3 regions of the Streptomyces sp. NPDC028289 genome follow, and region 3 is predicted to be linked to each of the others. Evidence: riboswitches for the same ligand, from Rfam matches in the RefSeq annotation. Region 3 holds a riboswitch; each other region holds the start of a gene.
What was found. A riboswitch is a leader RNA that binds a small molecule or an ion and turns the genes downstream of it on or off. The one in region 3 is predicted to bind cobalamin.

Region 1: it holds a riboswitch for cobalamin, as region 3 does, so the genes downstream of both, ACZ4UV_RS18620 (ribonucleoside-diphosphate reductase subunit alpha) here and ACZ4UV_RS00255 (cobalamin biosynthesis protein) in region 3, are expected to answer to the same signal.
Region 2: it holds a riboswitch for cobalamin, as region 3 does, so the genes downstream of both, ACZ4UV_RS03285 (prenyltransferase/squalene oxidase repeat-containing protein) here and ACZ4UV_RS00255 (cobalamin biosynthesis protein) in region 3, are expected to answer to the same signal.

Annotation. Positions count from the first base shown of each region.
Region 1 is NZ_JBVHTI010000003.1:986,400-990,843, reverse strand. It holds gene ACZ4UV_RS18630 (NACHT domain-containing protein) at 1-977, opposite strand, end outside; gene ACZ4UV_RS18625 (GNAT family N-acetyltransferase) at 1,143-1,649, shown strand; cobalamin riboswitch at 1,702-1,826, shown strand; gene ACZ4UV_RS18620 (ribonucleoside-diphosphate reductase subunit alpha) at 1,949-4,324, shown strand; gene ACZ4UV_RS18615 (ribonucleotide-diphosphate reductase subunit beta) at 4,324-4,444, shown strand, end outside.
Region 2 is NZ_JBVHTI010000001.1:734,536-738,979, forward strand. It holds gene ACZ4UV_RS03270 (hypothetical protein) at 258-1,307, shown strand; gene ACZ4UV_RS03275 (antibiotic biosynthesis monooxygenase family protein) at 1,402-1,770, shown strand; gene ACZ4UV_RS03280 (phosphotransferase family protein) at 1,767-2,417, opposite strand; cobalamin riboswitch at 2,455-2,597, shown strand; gene ACZ4UV_RS03285 (prenyltransferase/squalene oxidase repeat-containing protein) at 2,712-3,935, shown strand; gene ACZ4UV_RS03290 (SCO2322 family protein) at 3,932-4,444, shown strand, end outside.
Region 3 is NZ_JBVHTI010000001.1:46,392-50,835, reverse strand. It holds gene cobN (cobaltochelatase subunit CobN) at 1-185, opposite strand, end outside; gene ACZ4UV_RS00260 (cobyric acid synthase) at 182-1,714, opposite strand; gene ACZ4UV_RS00255 (cobalamin biosynthesis protein) at 1,711-2,652, opposite strand; cobalamin riboswitch at 2,754-2,893, opposite strand; gene ACZ4UV_RS00250 (hypothetical protein) at 3,064-3,291, opposite strand; gene ACZ4UV_RS00245 (inorganic phosphate transporter) at 3,310-4,444, opposite strand, start outside.

The sequences.
Region 1 (4,444 bases), on a different contig from region 3:
GGTTCCAGTTCGACGATCGCGGCCGAGGTGTTCTCCAGCGGACTGTGCGGCCGGGAGGCGATGACCAGGGGCAGCTTCTCCTCGTGGGCGCGTTCGATGGCCCGGCGGATGATGTTGTCCCGGTTCTGCTGCTGGTGGCCGTCGTCGAGGAGGGCCTCCTCCAGACCGTCGGCGAGGACGACCGGCTTGTCGTCGGCGAGGAGTTGCTGCCAGACCCGGTCGGTCTTGGTGCGCGCCAGGATGCCCTTGGGCGCCTCGTCCGCGAAGCGCCGCCTGGCCAGGAGTTCGAAGTTGAGGTCGGCACCGTCCACCGCGTCGCGGAGCCGGATCGGCACCGGGACGGCGTTCTGGTGGGCCAGGAGTTCGGTGAGCCGTACGAGGACGGCGGTCTTGCCGGCGCCGACGCCGCCGACCAGCAGATAGGGCCGACGCGTGTCGCGCTCCCGCAGCCGTTCGGCGATGACCTGCGCGACCTCGTCCCTGCCCACGATCTCGGCGGTGTCGGGGCCCGCGGTGGGCACCAGCTTGCGGGGATCCCGCAGCGCCTTGGCGAGATAACGCCGTTTGGTCCAGCGGTACCACCAGAACAGGAACAGTGCGGCGGCGACGGAGGCGGCGAGGATCGGACCGACGAACTTGATGACGGTTTCGAAGCCGACGTCGTTGTGCCGCCGCCATCCCTCGAACCAGGTCGTACTGCCGCTGAAGAGGATGTACAGCCCCTCGACGATCCAGGCGAGCAGTGCCAGCACGGCGACGATCCAGATCGCCCTGGTGACGTTGGCGTAGGAGACCCACCGGTGCCACTTCCTGGGACGGGTGGCGCCGCGGTGGGCCTCCATACGGATCGTCAGGGCGTGCCAGCGGCCCACGAGACCGTCTCCGACCCGGTTGCCCGCGCGCCGCAGGCCCAGTGTCGCCATCGGCGCGTCGCGCGGTAGCTCCTTGCCGGGCGGGTGACGGACGACCCTTGTCATGGTGCCTTCTCCTCGCGCGTTCCCGGAGTGGTTCTCGGAACGAAGGGCCCCCGCGGGCACCGGCACCTCCTTCCATGGAAGCACTCCCGGCACAGCCCGCAACCCGGGCGCCCCACCGGGGAAAACGGGAGGTTCCCGCATGCGGGAGTCCGGCAGACTCGCACCATGGACATCACGATCCGGCCCGTGGACCCCACCGAACACGCCGCACTCGGCGAGCTCACCGCCCAGGCCTACCTCCGGGACGGCCTCCTCGACTACGGCGAGGGCGACGCGTACCTGCCCGTGCTGAAGGACGTGGCGAGCAGGGCGGCCGCCGCCGAGGTGCTCGTGGCGGTGGAGGGCGAAAGACTCCTCGGCGGCGTCACCTTCGTCCCCGGCCCCGGCCCGATCGCCGACATCGCCCGCCCCGGCGAGGCCGAGATCAGGGCGCTCGCGGTCGCACACGAGGCCCGCGGCCGAGGTGCCGGCGAGACTCTCGTCCGCGCCTGCATCGACCGCGCCCGGGCCACGGACGGCTGCACGGCCGTCGTCCTGTCGAGCCAGCGCGGCATGCACACCGCCCACCGGCTCTACGAGCGCCTCGGCTTCGTCCGCACACCGGAGCGCGACTGGAATCCCGTGCCGCACCTGGACGACATCACTCTCCTCACCTACGAGTTGACGCTCTGACACCGCCACGACACAACATCTGGGGGTGGCATCGCGGCCCGGCACCAGATGTATGCTCATGCTCGCTGTCGCCGCAGGGGAATCCGGTGTGAATCCGGAACTGTCCCGCAACGGTGTACTTGTGCATGTTCGTGCACAGGAGTCAGTCCGAGGACCTGCCGACAGCACGCCCAGCCACCCGGTTCGGGCGTTCTGACGTCCGGGCCTCGTGGAGTGGGCCAGGGTCTCGACGCGTGCCCGCGCGCTCGTGCTGCCCCCTGCCCTCCGCCAGGCCCGTGCCCAGCGAGGGAGAGCCCCACGTGACCATCGCGCCAGCCGACCCGGCTTCAGCGACCAGCTCTGTGGAATCCGCGGCGGACGACGGTCCCGGTACCGCGTTGCTGCGGACCCTGACCGAGCTGACCGCCGACCTCCCCGACGCCGACCCCGGCCGGGTCGCCGCCGCCGCGTTGCGGGGGCGGTCCGCGCGGGCCGACGAGTCGGAGTTGCGCGAGCTGGCCACCGAGGCCGCCGCCGGTCTCATCTCCGAGGACCCCGCCTACTCGCGGCTGGCCGCACGTCTGCTCACCGTCTCCATCCGCGCCGAGGCCGCCTCGCAGGGCGTGACGTCCTTCGCCGAGTCCGTGGCGGTGGGGCACCGCGAGGGCCTCGTCGCCGACCGCACCGCCGAGTTCGCCCGGCTGCACGCGGCCCGCCTCGACGCGCTCGTCGACCCGGCCGCGGACGACCGCTTCGGCTACTTCGGCCTCCGTACGCTCCACAGCCGGTACCTGCTCCGGCACCCGATCACCCGCAAGGTCATCGAGACGCCCCAGCACTTCATGCTCCGGGTCGCCGCCGGTCTCGCCGAGGACGACACCGTCAGGTCGGTGGACGAAGTCGCCGCGCTCTACGGGCTGATGAGCCGCCTCGACTACCTCCCGTCCTCCCCCACCCTCTTCAACTCCGGCACCCGGCACCCCCAGATGTCGTCCTGCTACCTCCTCGACTCCCCGAAGGACGAGCTGGACTCGATCTACGACCGCTACCACCAGGTCGCCCGGCTCTCCAAGCACGCCGGCGGCATCGGTCTGTCGTACAGCCGCATCCGCTCGCGCGGGTCGCTCATCCGCGGCACCAACGGGCACTCCAACGGCATCGTGCCGTTCCTGAAGACGCTGGACGCCTCGGTCGCGGCCGTGAACCAGGGCGGCCGGCGCAAGGGCGCCGCCGCGGTCTACCTGGAGACCTGGCACTCCGACATCGAGGAGTTCCTGGAGCTGCGCGACAACACCGGTGAGGACGCCCGCCGCACCCACAACCTGAACCTCGCGCACTGGGTCCCGGACGAGTTCATGCGCCGGGTGAACGCCGACGAGCCGTGGTCGCTCTTCTCCCCCGCCGACGTACCGGAACTCGTCGACCTGTGGGGCGAGGAGTTCGACACGGCCTACCGCAGGGCCGAGGCGGCGGGGCTGGCGCGCCGGACCATCCCGGCCCGCGACCTGTACGGCCGGATGATGCGGACCCTCGCGCAGACCGGCAACGGCTGGATGACGTTCAAGGACGCGGCCAACCGGACCGCCAACCAGACGGCCACCCCCGGCCATGTCATCCACTCCTCCAACCTCTGCACGGAGATCCTGGAGGTCACGGACGACGGCGAGACGGCCGTCTGCAACCTGGGGTCCGTGAACCTCGGTGCGTTCGTCGACACGACGGCCGGTGACATCGACTGGGAGCGGCTCGACGAGACCGTCCGCACCGCCGTGACCTTCCTCGACCGGGTCGTCGACATCAACTTCTACCCGACCGAGCAGGCCGGCCGGTCCAACGCCAGGTGGCGGCCGGTGGGGCTGGGCGCGATGGGGCTCCAGGACGTCTTCTTCACACTGCGGCTGCCCTTCGACTCCGCCGAGGCGAAGGCCCTCTCCACCCGGATCGCCGAGCGGATCATGCTCGCCGCGTACGAGGCCTCCGCCGACCTCGCCGAGCGCAACGGTCCACTGCCGGCCTGGGAGAAGACCCGCACCGCGCAGGGTGTGCTGCACCCCGACCACTACGGCGTCGAGTTCACCTGGCCGGAGCGCTGGGCGGCGCTGCGCGCGCGGATCGCGACCACGGGCCTGCGCAACAGCCTCCTGCTCGCCATCGCGCCCACCGCGACCATCGCCTCGATCGCGGGCGTGTACGAGTGCATCGAGCCGCAGGTCTCGAACCTCTTCAAGCGCGAGACGCTGTCCGGTGAGTTCCTCCAGGTCAACTCCTACCTGGTGCAGGACCTCAAGGACCTCGGCGTCTGGGACGCCCGCACCCGGGAGGCGCTGCGCGAGGCCAACGGCTCGGTGCAGGACTTCGTCTGGATCCCGCAGGAGGTGCGCGACCTCTACCGCACCGCCTGGGAGATCCCGCAGCGCGGCCTGATCGACATGGCCGCCGCCCGCACCCCGTACCTGGACCAGGCCCAGTCCCTGAACCTCTTCCTGGAGACGCCGACCATCGGCAAGCTCTCCTCGATGTACGCGTACGCCTGGAAGTCGGGCCTGAAGACGACGTACTACCTGCGCTCGCGCCCGGCGACCCGGATCGCCCGCGCCGCCCAGGCCCGAGCCACCGTCCCCGTCCAGCAGGCGGCCCCCGAGGACGCCGTCGCCTGCTCCCTGGAAAACCCCGAGTCCTGCGAGGCCTGCCAGTGATGTCCAGCAAGAACCTTCTCGACCCCGGCTTCGAGCTCACGCTCCGCCCGATGCGCTACCCGGACTTCTACGAGCGCTACCGGGACGCCATCAAGAACACCTGGACCGTGGAGGAGGTCG
Region 2 (4,444 bases), 690 kb from region 3:
CCCTGGACGCGCGTGATCGGTCGGCCGGCCGAGCGGGGCCGGGCAGACGCGAGGCTATCGAATCACCGGTCCCGCCCACCAGACATGACAAGAACCGCTGCCCAAGAGGGCAGCAATTGTTGACATATGACGGACCGACACGAAAGGATCACGTCACCAGGCCACGGTCGAACCGACCCGCCCCGGGTGCCGCCTATGGGGGAGTGGCATCCGGGGCGACCAGCCGCCCCGCCTCCTCCCGGAAGGTGAGGCGACCGATGCCGCAGCCCGTGCTGCTCCTCGGTGCCGGACACCGGTGCGCGTACGACGAGTTCGTGCTGACGCGCATCGCCGCGGCCCGCCCGGTGCTGCTGGTGGACGCCGCGCCGCCCGCCTGGGCACAGTCGTGCCTGGCCGGTCACCTCGCGGCGGACCCCGGCAAAGGCGGCGCGACAGCGTCGGCGGTGGTACGGTTCGCGGCCCGGCACCGGGTCCGCGGCGTGCTGACCTACTCGGGCGAGTACGCGGTCGCCGCCGCGAGGATCGCCGGGCAGTTGGGGCTGCCCGGCCCCTCCCTCGCCGCGGCCGAAGCCTGTACCGACCCGCCCGCGTTGCGCGCGCTGCTGGCCGCCCGCACCGTTCCCACCGGCGACCCCGGCGACCTCGACGCCCCCGGCGCGCCCCGCGTCTCCGCCGAGACGGTCGTCCTCGACGGCGAGATCCGCATCGCCGCCATCACCCGTACGACCCTGGGCCCGGCGCCCGCCCGGCAGCCGCTCCGGCACACCGTGCACGCCCACGACGGCCTGCTGCACAACCGTTTCCTGCGCCTGGCCGTCGACCGCACCGTGCACGCCCTCGGCGTCGACCGGGGTGTCCTGCACATCGGCCTCACCCTCACCGACCGCGGCCCCCGGGTCACCGACGTCGCCCCGCATCTGCCGGGCGACCTGATCCCGCTCCTCGTCAAGCGGGCCACCGGTGTCGACCTCGCCCAGGCCGCGGCCGCCCTCGCCACCGGCGAGGTGCCCGACACGACGCCCACCCGGCAGCGGGCGGCCGCGATCCAGTTCGCCTACCCTGCCGCCACCGGCCGCCTCGACCGCCTGGACCTCTCCCCCGACGCCGCCCACGAGTCCGGCGCCGACCGCATGCTCCTCACCCAGCACACCGGCACCCACGTCACCGCGGGCCCGCACGCCACCGCCGCCGACCGGCTGGCCCTCTGGGTGGCGCTGGGCGAGACCCCGAACGCCTGCGACGACGCACTGCGCCGCATGGCCCGCCACCTGTCGGCGGAGATCACCCCGCTCGCGAACGCGGCCTAAGGGTTTTGGCAAAGAGTCAGGAGTTCGATCCCGTGTGCATCCCGTTCGGGAAAGAAACTGGATCGCCGGGCGCGTCCCGCCCTACGGTGCCGCCATGAGCAATCACCCGGAAGCGCCTGTCGCGCCCGTCGAGGCCTACGAACCCCCTTACTACGTGGCCGTCTTCACCACGGTGCGGACCCAGGACCAGAGCGGCTACAGCGAGACCAACGCACGCATGGAGGACCTGGTCAAGGACATCCCCGGCTACCTGGGGATGGACCACGCGCAGACTCCCGGCGGGCTGGGCATCACCGTCGGGTACTTCCGCGACGCCGAGGCGCTCACCCGGTGGCGGACCGACGCCGAGCATCGCGCGGCGCAGCAGCGCGGGCGGGCCGAGTGGTACGAGAGCTACACCCTGCACGTGGCGAAAGTGGAGCGGAGCCACGGTTTCACGCGGGGATCGGTGCTCGAAGGCTAGAAGGCGATCGACCGTATCAACTGCCCCGCCGCACCGAGCACTTCGACTTCCCCTCGGCTCATCGTCGGATTGGCCGCCCGGCGGCGCAGGGCCTCCGTCAGTCCCTCCTCTGTCAGTTCGCCGGGGTCGGCGAGCAGGGCCGTCAGCATGTCATGGGCCAACGGGTACGCGCCGAGGGCCACTTGGGCGAGGATCACCGCGGACATGCCCCAGTCGAGTCCGGGCGGCCCGTCCTCGGCGTTGCTCCAGTCGATGACCCGGGGACCGTCGGGGGTCATCATCACGTTGTCCGGATGCAGGTCGAGATGGAGGACCCGGACGCCGGGGTCGGCCGGGTCCCGGCCGGGCACGGTGTGCAGCTCCCGCAGCAGCGAGGCGAGCAGCGCACCGCCCTCCGCCGGGCCCGTCTCCCCCGCCAGCAGCGCCGCCAGCATGGTGGGCCCGGACAGCCGCTCCATGACCAGTTCGGTACGGGACCCGGTGGGCCGTACCCGGGGCGCCGGGTACCCGTACTCCCGTACGTACGTCATCACCGCGCCCTCGGCGGCCGCGTCCCCCCAGCCGTCCCGGTCCCGGCGCAGCACCCAGGCCTCGTCGAGCTCGTACACGTCGGCCGAACGCCCTGAACCGAGCAGTCTCCCCGTCATGGCAGGACCATAACGAAACGGTCCCCGCACAGCCCCCTCTCAGCTTCCCCGGGGCGGCCGGTAAAGTAGCCGGGTCGTCATCACCCGTACGGGGGGAAGCCGGTGCAATTCCGGCGCTGACCCGCAACCGTGAGCCACACGCCCCGTGGCAAGCCGGACCGCCGCGCCCGGGACGTTGATCGGCTCGTGTGCGCCGGCACCCGTCGTCGCACGGCACCGTCGAGGTTTACGGAGCCGAGCCGCCGGGGTCTCCCGCGCTGCCCGGCTCCCCGCAGGGAGAGGCACCCGCCGACCATGACCGTTCTCCGCCGCACCGCCGGAGTGCTGGCCGCCACCGCCGTCATCGGTACCGCCACGCCCGCGACGACCGCACTGGCCGCCGGCAGCACGTCCCCGTCACCGTCCGCGTCGGCGGTGCTCCCGTCGGGGCTGTACGGCGCTACGGACCCCAAGTTCGACGGCGTCTGGCGCCAGTCCCTCGCTCTGCTGGCCCAGCGCGCGGTGGGGGTGACCCCGGCCGTGAAGGCGGTGGACTGGCTGGCCGGGCAGCAGTGCGCGGACGGCGCGTTCGCCGCGTTCCGCGCCGAGCCGACGGCGGCCTGTGACGCCAAGGTGACGGTCGACACGAACAGCACGGCCGCCGCCGTACAGGCACTGAAAGCGGTCGGCGGGCACGACGCCGCCGCGGACAAGGCCGTGACCTGGCTGAAGTCGCAGCAGAACAAGGACGGCGGCTGGGGCTACACCCCGGGCTCGCCCAGCGACACCAACTCCACCGGCGTGGTCGTCGGCGCGCTCGCGGCGGCCGGCGCGAGCGCGCCGAGGTCGCCGTACGACCTCCTCGCCAAGTGGTCCCTCCCGTGCGGCCAGGACGGTGGCGGTGCTCTCGCCTACCAGCCGGACAAGCAGGGGAAGCTGGCCGCCAACGCGGACGCGACGGCGGCCGGCGTGCTCGGAGCCCTCGGCAAGGGGTTCGTGACGACGGCCGGGAAGGCCCCGGCGAAGGGCCCCGCGTGCGCCGACTCCGGCAAGACGCTCACGCGGGAGGAGGTGGCCCGCAACGGCGCCGCGTACCTGGCGGACGCCATGTCCACGACCGGCCACCTCGTCTCCGCGCTCCCCGGCGCCACCCCGCAGCCGGACTACGGCAACACCGCCGACGCGGTCGTCGCCCTGGCCGCGCAGGGCTGGACCGCGCAGGCGCGGAAGCCGTACGCCTGGCTGGAGGCGCACGCCGCGCCGTGGGCGGCGCAGAGCGGGCCCGCGGCCTACGCCGAGCTGGTCCTCGCCGCGCACGCGACGGGTGCGGACCCGCGCGACTTCGGCGGCACGAACCTGGTGACGGCGCTGGACGCGACGGGACCGGCCCCGCAGGCCGCCACCGCGAAGCACGCCGAGAAGCACAGCGAGGGGAAGAAGTCGGGCAACAGCGTGTGGTGGATCGTCGGCACCGGGCTCGTCGCCGGTATCGGCATCGGCTTCCTGTTCAGCGGCCGCCGGAAGCAGCAGCAGCCGTGACCGCGGTCCGTCGTGCGGCGCTGCTGCTCCTGGCCGCGCTGACGCTGTGCGCGACGGCCGCCGGGCCTGCGGCGGCCACCGGCTACCGCTACTGGTCCTTCTGGGAGCGGGACGGCGCGCACTGGACGTACGCCACGCAGGGCCCCTCTACCGCTCAGCCCGCCGACGGGTCGGTCGAGGGGTTCCGCTTCGCGGTGAGCGAGGACTCGGCGGACGCGTCGCAGCCGCGCGGCACGGCGGACTTCGGGACGATCTGTGCGGACACCCCCGCCGTCGGTGGCCGCAAACGGGTGGGGCTGGTCGTCGACTTCGGTACGACGGCGGACGCGCCCTCGGGAGAGCGGCCGCCTGCGCGGCGGACAGCCTGCGCGGTGGTGTCCGAGGACGCGACGACGGCGGCGGCACTGGCGGCGGTGGCGAAGCCGCTGCGGTACGACACGAACGCGTTGTTGTGCGCGATCGGGGGGTATCCCTCCCGGGGCTGCGGCGAGAAGGTGACGGCGACGGCG
Region 3 (4,444 bases):
TCCTCCCAGGCGCGCTTGCCGCCGAGCAGCCGTACGACGGCGATGTCCGCGCCCGCGACGAGCGCGGGCAGCTCCTCCGCGACGTCGACGCGCGTCGGATTGCCGATCCGGTAGTCGGCACCGGAGGCGGCCCGGGCCGCCAGCAGATCGGTGTCGGCGGTCGACAACAACAACACAGTGCTCATGCGGGCGCTCCCGGTGGGATGAAAGGCAGTCCTTGCGGCGCGCCCGACTCGATGAGCCGCCAGAGCGCGTCCGTGTCCGCGTGCTGTTCGATCAGGTCGCCGAGCCGGTCGAGCTGCTCCTCGCGCAGCGCGGCGAACGAGGTGTCGGGGGCCGGTACGAACCGGCGGCCCGCGGCGGCCGCCACCTCGCGCAGGAAGGCCCGGCGGAAACCGTCCGACTCCAGGGAGCCGTGCCAGTGCGTGCCCCAGGTCTGCCCGACCCGGCAGCCGTCCAGGCTGTGTCCTCTGTCATCAGAGATGAAGGCATCGCCGCCGACGACTTCGGCGACCCCGTGATGGATCTCGTACCCCTCGACCCGCTCGCCGAGTGCCGTCCCCTCCGGCCGGGTAAGGATCTTCTCGGGGGCGAACCGCACCCTTAGGGGCAGCACCCCGAGACCCTCCACCCGCCCCCGCCGGCTCTCGACCTCGTCCTCGATGTGCTCCCCGAGGATCTGGAAGCCACCGCAGATGCCGAGCACCGGCCGTCGTTCGGCGGCCCGGCGCCGCAGCGCCTCGGCCAGCCCCCGCTCCCGCAGCCACTCCAGGGCGCGGACCGTCCCCCGGGTGCCGGGGACGATGACGAGGTCGGCGTCGGCCAGCTCCTCCGGCCGGTCCACGAACCGCACCACGACGCCCGGTTCGGCGGCCAGCGCGTCCACGTCCGTGAAGTTGGACATCAGGGGGATCGCACAGACGGCGACCCGCAGGACGTCCTCCCCGACGGGCGGGGCGACGTTCGACTCGCGCACGGTCCCGCGCAGGGAGACCCGGAGCCCGTCCTCCTCGTCGATGCCGAGGCCGTGCCGGAAGGGGAGGACGCCGTAGGTGTGGCGCCCGGTGAGCCCGTGGAGCATGTCGAGGCCCGGCTCCAGCAGCGAGACGTCCCCGCGGAACTTGTTGACGAGGAACCCGGCGACGAGGGCCTGGTCCTCCGGCGAGAGCAGCGCCACGGTCCCGAAGAACGAGGCGAAGACACCACCGCGGTCGATGTCACCGACGACGAGCACGGGCAGCCCGGCATTCCGGGCGATCCCCATGTTCACGATGTCGGTCCGGCGCAGATTGATCTCCGCCGGACTGCCGGCCCCCTCACAGATCACCGCGTCATACGTGCCCCGCAACTCGGAGAGACAGTCGAGCACGGTTCCGAGCAGCTTCTGCTGCCGCCCGCCGTGGTAGCCGCGCGCGCTCAGTTCGCCGACGGGCTTGCCGAGCAGCACGACCTGACTGCTCTGCTCGCCGCCGGGCTTCAGCAGCACGGGGTTCATGAGCGCGGTCGGCTCCACCCGGCAGGCCTGCGCCTGCATGGCCTGCGCCCGCCCGATCTCGGCACCTTCGCGCGTGACAAAGGAGTTGAGGGACATGTTCTGCGCCTTGAACGGCGCGACCTTCACACCCTGCCGCACCAGCCACCGGCAGATACCGGCGGTGACCACACTCTTCCCGGCGTCGGAGGTGGTACCGGCGACGAGGAGGCCACCGCTCATGACGTACGTCCCTTCGCGACGAGGCGCGCGGCGACGGTCACGCCGAGCGCGAGCAGACCGACACGACGGGAGAGCCGCACCGCCCGCCCGATGTCCACGACCTCCACGGCCCGCCCCTTCTGGTTCAGCACGGGCCGGTGCTCGACCCGCCCCGCATACGACAACGTCCCCCCGAGCCGCACCCCCAGCGCCCCCGCGAACGACGCCTCCACGGGCCCCGCGTTGGGACTCGGATGCTTCGCCGCGTCGGCCCGCCAGGCCCGTACGGCCCCCCGCCGGTCGTCCCCGGCCACCGCGGCCAGCACGGCGGTGAGCCGTGCCCCCGGCCACCCGGCCAGGTCGTCCAGCCGCGCGGAAGCCCACCCGTACCGCCGGTACCGGGCCGACTTGTGCCCCACCATGGCGTCCAGGGTGTTGACGGCCCGGAACCCCACCAGCCCGGGGACGCCGGCCACGGCTCCCCACACCAGCGCGCCCACGACCGCGTCGCTCGTGTTCTCGGCGACGGACTCCACGACCGCACGGGCGATCCCGTCGGCGTCCAGGGCCTGCGGGTCCCGTCCGCACAGATGCGGCAGCCGGGCGCGGGCGGCCTCGACATCGTCGGCCTCCAGGGCCCGCCCGATGCCGTGGGCCTCGCGCGCGAGCGAAGTACCGCCGACCACGGCCCAGGTGGCCGCGCCGGTGAGGACCACGGACGCGGCGGTGGACGGTCGTACGATCCGCTGGGCCACGGCACCCAGCGCCACGGCGCCGCCGGCGCACACGGCGGTGTGCAGCGCGCCCCACCCGCGGTGGTCCCGCCACAGCACCCGCTCCACGGCCCCGGCCACCCGTCCGAACACGGCGACCGGATGCCCCCGGCGCGGATCGCCGAGCAGCAGATCACCGAGAAGGCCGGCGGCGGCGCCGTACGCGAAGACGCGATCGGCACCCATCGGCTCAGCCGGCCGCGGGGTCGGGAACGGGCCGGGTACTCAACCTCGATCGGCAGCCGCGCATGGCGTTATGTCCTCACTCAGGGTGTCCGCGCCCTGGTTCGACGAGACCGGCGGTGAGAGTTCCTGGCTCCCGGGGATTGCTACCCCGGTGACAGTGGCGGGACCGCGCCGGATTCACACCGGCTTCCTCTCTTGCCGCCGTACATGGCTCCGGAAGTCCACCACGCCCCCGGAAGACCCGTCAACCTGGCGTTGACCTGCGAGGGGAGTGTGTGGGAAGGCCCACACCAGTTGCCCGGCGGGGCCTGTGGGGAATGCCGAAGGCTCCTCTCCGGGGGATGGAGAGGAGCCTTCGCGGTGCCGACGAGGCCCTTTGCGCCGGGCCTTCGAGCGACGGGCCTTCTCGTGTCAGGCCTTCGCCACGATCAGGTGGATGCCGTACGCCACGGCCGCCGCGCAGGCCGCGAAGCAGAGGTAGGCGGCCGTGACGGCCAGGGCCGCGGAGCCGCCCTGGGCGGTGGCGCGTTCGCGGGCGGAGAGGCCCTTGATGCCGAGGGTGAAGAGGGTCACCAGGCCCACGGTGGCCACGAGGCTGACGCCGAAGACGGAGCCGATGGCTGCCCAGTCGATGTTCATGTCGGTTCTTCCTCGGGGTCAGACGGTGGCGGCCGGGTCGGTCGCGGGAGCGGCCGGGGCGGAGGTGGAGGCAGGGGCGGGGATGGTGGCGGTCAGGTCGTCCGTGACCGTGACCGCGACCGTGCCCGCGGGCGGCGGGGTCACGGCGGCGATCGCCGTGGTCACCACACCGGCCGGCTCCTCGGTGCCGACGACGTTGCTGCTGTCCACGACCTCGCGGCGGGAGAGCTTCCAGATCGCGGCGCTGGAGGCGACGAGGAAGACGGCGACGACCGCCGTACCCCAGTCGCCGAGGTCCGTCACGGACTCGGCGAGCGCGCCGACCAGCGCGGCGGCGGGGAGGGTGAGCACCCAGGCGACCATCATGCGGGTCGCGGTGGACCAGCGGACCGTGCCGCCCTTGCGGCCGAGGCCCGCGCCCATCACGGAACCGGAGACGACGTGCGTGGTGGAGAGGGAGAAACCGAGGTGGGAGGAGGCCAGGATGGCGGTGGCCGCGCTGGTCTGGGCGGCGAAGCCCTGCTGCGGCTGGAGGTCGGTCAGGCCCGTGCCCATGGTGCGGATGATTCGCCAGCCGCCGATGTAGGTGCCGAGCGCGATGGCGAGGCCCGCGGAGAGGATGACCCAGGTGGGAGGGTTCGAGCCGGGAGCGATGGCACCGCCCGCGATCAGCGCGAGGGTGATGATGCCCATCGTCTTCTGTGCGTCGTTGGTGCCGTGCGCGAGCGAGACCAGGCCGGCGGAGGCGATCTGGCCGGCGCGGTAGCCCTTGCGGGTGGCCTCGTCCTCGGCGTTCTTCGAGAGCGTGTAGGAGAGGCGGGTGGAGAGCGTCGCCGCGAGGCCGGCGACGACGGGGGCGGCGACCGCCGGGAGCAGGACCTTGGTGACGAGCACGTCGCCGTGGACCGCGCCGAAGCCGGCGGAGGCGACGGTGGCGCCGATCAGACCGCCCATGAGGGCGTGCGAGGAACTGGAGGGCAGGCCCACCAGCCACGTCACCAGGTTCCACAGGATGGCGCCGACGAGGGCGGCGAAGATGACCTCGGGACGAATGCCGTTCTCGTCGACGAGACCCTTGGAGATCGTGTTGGCGACCTCCACCGAGAGGAAGGCGCCCACCAGGTTGAGCGCGGCGGACATGGCCACCGCGATC